Regions from separate parts of the Eubacterium sp. F2 genome, predicted to be linked through region 2. Evidence: predicted binding sites of a transcription regulator. Region 2 holds the regulator's gene; the other holds the start of a gene.

What was found. Region 2 encodes Rex, which represses fermentation and respiration genes when NADH is low (regulators of the CRP and FNR family bind a similar motif). Its sites were predicted from a motif close to ATTGTTAANNNNTTAACAAT; they were not measured.
Region 1: a site for Rex is predicted at 1,608-1,627, ahead of prdC (proline reductase-associated electron transfer protein PrdC). Genes of this name have one in related genera too.

The regions. Positions count from the first base shown of each region.
Region 1 is NZ_CP176393.1:425,168-428,352, reverse strand. Features, by position in the region: gene ACI77B_RS01690 (TetR/AcrR family transcriptional regulator) at 91-759, opposite strand; gene prdC (proline reductase-associated electron transfer protein PrdC) at 1,848-3,170, shown strand.
Region 2 is NZ_CP176393.1:1,068,037-1,071,221, forward strand. Features, by position in the region: gene ACI77B_RS04400 (ABC-F family ATP-binding cassette domain-containing protein) at 1-922, shown strand, start outside; gene acpP (acyl carrier protein) at 1,032-1,265, shown strand; gene ACI77B_RS04410 (redox-sensing transcriptional repressor Rex) at 1,438-2,112, shown strand; gene ACI77B_RS04415 (indolepyruvate ferredoxin oxidoreductase subunit alpha) at 2,419-2,592, opposite strand; gene ACI77B_RS04420 (hypothetical protein) at 2,634-3,185, shown strand, end outside.

The DNA.
Region 1 (3,185 bases), 640 kb from region 2:
ACCGGCAGCTGCAGAAGGGAGGCGGATGAAAATATGCCCGCCCGCATCAACCAGTGAACTTCCCCGAGGGAGTATATACTTCTGAAGCGGTTAAAGATCCGAACGTGAACTTATGTACGCATCGATAAAGGTCTGTTTGACATTGTCATCCAGTTCGGCGCCGTCATAGCCGTGGCGAAACCGGTCCAGAATGGATTTCAGCAGATAGGTCGATATCGTTGTCAGGCTGTACTTTCCCTTACACAGGGCCCAGTCATACAGCATGGAACGTTCAAACATGGCGTAGATCTTTACCAGCTGGTTCAGCGTGAAGCGCTGGTCAAATTCTCCGGAATCCAGTCCTTCTTTTATAATTTCCGTAATATACTTGAAATAGAAACGGCTGCTGTTAAGCAGGTGGCGTTCGCCGTCAGTGGTCAGCTGCGTGCCGTACATGTAAGCCAGCAGGTGAATATCAACGTTATCTGCGATCATCTGAAACAGTTCATGATTCAGATAAAGCAGTTTGTCTGAGGCGGACATTTCCGGCTTGTGTTCATCCAGTTCTTCTGACAGCTCGATATATTTCTGATCGAACAGATCGGACAGTGTGCCGAGAAGAGCGTCTTTTCCCTTGAAATAGTGGTAGAAAGAGCCTTTGGACGTCTTGGACTCTTTAATAATGTCTTCGATTGTGGTTTCATCGTAGCCTTTCGTATAGAAGAGCTTCCATGCCGCGTCCACAATCTTCTGCTTTGTTGTTCTCTTTTTACGTCCCATGTTTTTACTTACCTCTTTCTTTTATTTTTCATGATCGTTATGCAGATGAATACATAAGGATGGACCTCTCCGGAATCACCCGGGTATTCTGCTGTCTTTATGTGTTTTGTAATTATGGAGTATCCCGTGAAAAAATCAGGATGCTGTCCGATCCCGGATCCGGGACCTCAATACCTTGGAATTGTATACGTAAATCAAGATGTATTAGATAATATTATATCGTAAAATGTAAAAGATTAGAACTATAATCCAAAAGAAAATCGATAGAAATGAGTAAAATTATATTGATTAGATATATCTATCTGATTTTATTTGCAACAATTGATTGAAAGACAGACGAGTCAAAAAATAAGAGGGAGTATCGTGTATACAGTGTACCGATTGTCCGGAGCTTTGAAATTCTGGTACTGTGATCGGGATTTAAGGAGAAGAAAAGCAGAAAAATGGGATAAAAATTACTTTTCTTTCGATGAGGGGTGCGGGAAACGATTGAGCTGGGGAAAACGTTGTGTTCGATCGATAAAAAAATCACAGGAAAAACGGACAAATCATGTGGCGGTTTCCAATTATTTTTGACAGCAGAATGGGAAGAGATCCGATTTAAATAAATTATAGATCGATAGAAGTTTTAAAATGTCATCAATCGTCCATAGTGGGGAAAAAACAATAAACCGCTGAATAGAACGCGGTTCAGTCGTATTATTGATGAAAATCGGAAAAGCATTGAAATGCCAATGATAAAAGGACTGATAAAACTCTGTTATTTTTTTAATAATTTCATTGCAATCCTGTTGAAGATGTGATATTGTAAATGTACATGAGGTTGCGATGAGGTATTCGTAAGCGACATAGTTAATCGAATCACAATTATGTATTCTTATACATCCAGACTTCCGGAGGAAAATCCGGCAGGAAGGATGGACAGAAACCAGTGATCGGACTGTGTTTTTCCGGGCATTCTGTTACCGGCGCTAATATTTAGAAAATTATCACGTTAACCTGTCGAGTAATTAACAATAACTTAGTGAAAATCCAGATACCTGGTATTGAATTAAATAGAAGTGTTAGGCTAAGAGGAGTGTAACAGTATGGACAATTTACAGATTTTGCTCCGGCAGCATGTCGGCAAACCGTGTGCACCGATCGTCAAGAAGGGCGACAGGGTTAAGAAAGGTACGCTGATTGCAGAGCCGACAGGACTGGGAGCTAACATTTTCTCCAGTGTTTACGGAACAGTTGAGGATGTTCTGGACGACCGCATCATTATTAAAGCTGACGATGAGCAGCCGGATGAGTATGAGAAGATCAAGGAAGGCAGCAAGCTGGATATGGTCAAGGAAGCTGGAGTCGTCGGACAGGGCGGTGCAGGATTCCCGACAGGCGTTAAGCTGGACTGCGATCTGAAGGATGGATATATCCTCGTAAACGCATCCGAGTGTGAGCCGGGACTGGCACACAACATCGCACGTCTGGAACAGGATCCGGAGAAGGTTATCCGCGGAGCAGAATATGCAAAGGAAATCTCCAATGCTTCCAAGGTAATCATCGCAATCAAGAGAAAACATCATAAAGCAATCAAGACAATCGATGCAGCAATCAAGGACAGACCGGACGTATCCATGCATCTTCTGGCAGACATTTATCCGGAAGGAGAGGAGCGTGCAGTCGTAAGAGAGTGCCTGGGCATCGAGCTCGAGCCTTCACAGCTGCCATCCGCTGCCAACGCAATTGTCATCAACTGCGAGACATGCGCAAGAGTATGTGAAGCCATTGAAGAAAGAAAGCCATCCTATTCCAAGGACATGACCGTCCGCGGAAAGCTGAACGGCGGAAGCGAGCCGCACGTCTTCTTCGACGTACCGGTTGGAACTTCTGTTAATGATATGATTGAGAAAGCCGGCGGAATTGACGGCGAGTACGGTGAAATCCTTCTCGGAGGACCGTTCACAGGAAGACCGACAACACTGGATTCCCCAGTTACCAAGTCCTCCGGAGCGATTCTGGTCAGCATTCCGTTCCCGGATCTTCACGGCGCCAAGTGTGGTATTCTGGTCTGCGCATGCAGCGGAACAGAGGACAGACTCAGAGACGTTGTAAAGAAGATGAACGGCGAAGTAATCTCTGTATGCAAGTGCAAGCAGGCTCAGGAACAGAAGAACGGATCTCTGAAGTGTGAGCGTCCGGGAATCTGTCCTGGACAGGTTAAGAACAACATGCAGTTTAAGAAGGATAAATGCGAATATATCCTGATCGGAAACTGCTCTGACTGTTCCAACACTGTAATGGCATCCGCTCCTAAGATGGGGCTGAAGGTATTCCACCTGACCGACCATATGATGAGAACGATTGGCCATCCGCTGTACAGACACATGACTGTATCCAGAGAAGTCAGCCAGGATATTGATTTTTAGGAGAATTTCAGCTAG
Region 2 (3,185 bases):
CATTGTAGGCCCAAATGGGATCGGAAAGACGACACTGCTGCGCCTGATGATCGGAGAAATCCGTCCGACAGAAGGAAAAATCCGGATCGGAAGAAACGTGAAATTCGGCTACTACGATCAGCGGCAGGAACAGCTCCACGGAGACAAGACGGTTCTGGACGAGGTTCATGATTCCTACCGCCTGTATAAGGAAAGCGAAATCCGTAATTTCCTGGGTCGTTTTCTGTTCAGAGGGGATCAGGTCTTTACCAAAGTCGGATCGCTGTCCGGAGGAGAAAAGGCGAGACTTGCTCTTCTGAAACTGATGATGAGTGGTTCCAATGTGCTGATGCTGGATGAGCCGACCAACCATCTGGACATTGAATCAAAGGAAATTTTTGAGGAAGCGCTGCGGGAATTCCCGGGAACGATTGTCGCGGTTTCCCATGACCGTTACTTCCTGAATCAGATCGCGACCAAGATTTACGAGCTGGGTCCTTCCGGAATCACCAAGTATGAGGGCGGATACGACTATTATGAGGAAAAGAAGGAAGAGACGTCCTCTGGAAAACAGTATCTGAATCAGATGAGAGACCTGGTCGGTGAGGCAGAGTCTGAGCGGCGGCAGGCCTTCGGCGAGCAGAATGGTAAGGATGGGCAGAGCGGGGAAGATTCCTTGCCAGATCAGCCTTTGTCCTCGGAAGAGGAGCGCGCGCTGAAGAAAAAGCGCCAGGCTGAGGAACGCAGAAAACAGAGAAAAATCGAGCAGCTTGAATCCAGAATTGCTGAACTCGAAGATGAAATCGAGGAAATTCAGCAGAAAATGTGTGACCCGAAAATTCTGTCGAACTCTAAGAAACTGACGGAGTTGGACAATAAACAGAAGGATGCGCAGACGGAGCTGGATCAGGCATATGAAGAATGGGGACAGCTGGAAGAATAGTCTGAAAACTGGCTTTTAAGCAGAATGTTTTAACCGCGATGGTTGATTCTGAAATAAAGATAATGTATAATGTTTGAAGTATTGGAAGATACTAGAGGAGGGCGAGACTATGGTTTTTGAGAAGATCAGAGACATAATCGTGGATCAGCTCAGCGTTGATAAGTCTGTGGTAACAATGGATACCAATATGACCAAGGATCTGGAGGCGGATTCCCTGGACGCTGTTGAAATCATCATGGCAATCGAGGAAGAATTTGACATCGAGATCCCGGATGAAGAGGCTGAAAAATTCCAGGTTGTAGGCGACTTAGTTAAATACGTAGAAGCGCATACTGCGGAATAAGCGATTGACCGCCTCTCATGAAGGCGGCTTTTTTATCTGTTAATTTGTTAAAGTTTTGTTGTTTTTTATCGTATGATTGAAATAACAAACTAATATAATAATTCGGGCAGATTGAAGAATAACTGGGTCCGGAAAAGAGTTCAGGATTCTCCGCTGCCAGAGGGAGGGTAATGTGAGACGAAAGAATTCTAAAATCTCCAACGCCGTAATCAGAAGGCTTCCCCGCTATCGGCGTTATCTGATTGAACTGAAGAAAAAGGGAGTAGAGAAAATTTCTTCCAAAGACTTCAGTGCTATGATCGGCTATACCGCATCTCAGATCCGCCAGGACCTGAATAATTTCGGTGATTTCGGTCAGCAGGGATACGGATACAGTGTTGCTGAACTGTATAAGGAAATCAGCAAGATCCTGGGTCTGGACAGAGACTACACAATGGTCCTGATCGGTGCCGGAAATCTGGGCCAGGCCATTTCCAAATATGCAGTCAGCCTGATTGAAGAAGGCTTTAAGCTGAGCGCTGCATTTGAAATCGACCCGAACCTGATCGGGAAAACCGTAGAAGGTATTCCGATTTACGACTATAAAGATATCGAAACGTATGTTGAGGAGAATCACATCGATATCGGTATCATCTGTGTAAACAGGGGAAATGCGCAGGAAGTTGCAGACCGTCTGTCTGCTGCCGGCGCCAAGGGCATCTGGAATTTTGCTCTGGTTGATCTGGAAGTCCCGGATACCGTTGCGCTTGAATCCGTGCATCTCTCGGATACGCTGCATTCACTGGCATATCATATGAATGATATCCGCCAGACGGGTGTGAAGGGTGTCAGCCTGGACGAGGATTAGTTTACTGGCAGACAGAATCAGATACATGAAATGGGGAGCACGATCGGAAAACGATTGGATTATGAAGAATTCGGGGAAATTAGTCTCATCTCTTTTATTTCTGATGGCAGACATCGGAAATGGATTATATCTCTTGAATAAAATCGAACATAGGCATTCTGGACCGCGGCATGCGGTCCTTTTTCTTTGCCGTTCCGGCAGGGCGCGGAGGCTGAGGCTGCCAGGATGCGGACATAAAAAAACAGCCTGCTGTTCCGAAATGAAACAGCAGGCTGTCAATCGTCCCTTTTAAATGACCGGGGTCAATTAAGCCTCAGCCGGAGCGCCTACAGGACATACGCCAGCGCAGGAACCGCAGCTGATGCACTTATCCTCGTCGATTACGTATGCAGCATCTCCCTGGGAAATAGCCTCTACAGGGCACTCAGCCTCACAAGCTCCGCAGCTGATGCAAACTCCGTCATTAATCTTATAAGCCATTGGTATTACCTCCTTGTAAAAACCTGTTATCTGTGTATACTATGGATTATAACAGAAAGGACCGGATTAGTAAAGTGAAAGTATATTCTTTAACAGGCCGCAGCGGTACCGGAAAAAGTTACCAGGCAATCAGTATTTGCAAGGCTTTGCGGATTGATGCCATCATAGACGATGGACTGTTCATCTATAAAAACAGAGTGGAGGCAGGACATTCTGCCAAACGCGAAAAGACCAAGGTCGGCGCGATCAAGGCGGCTGTTTTTGTGCGCCCGGAACACAGGAAAGAAGTCAGGGACCGCATTCATGAGATCAACCCGAAGAGCATTCTGGTTCTTGGAACATCGGAAGAAATGGCGGACAAGATCTGTGAAATGCTGGAACTTCCTGAAGTTTCCCGCAGAATACACATTGAGGACATTACAACGGAAGCGGAACGGGAAACCGCGAGAAAACAGAGAGACATTCAGGGGAAACACGTTATTCCGGCCGCGGCGCCGCAGCTGAAACGTGATTTTGCCGGCTACTTTTTCAATCCGATGAAAATCCTGAGAGAATCCAGGTTCTTCACCGGCAGCGGGAACACATCGGAAAAA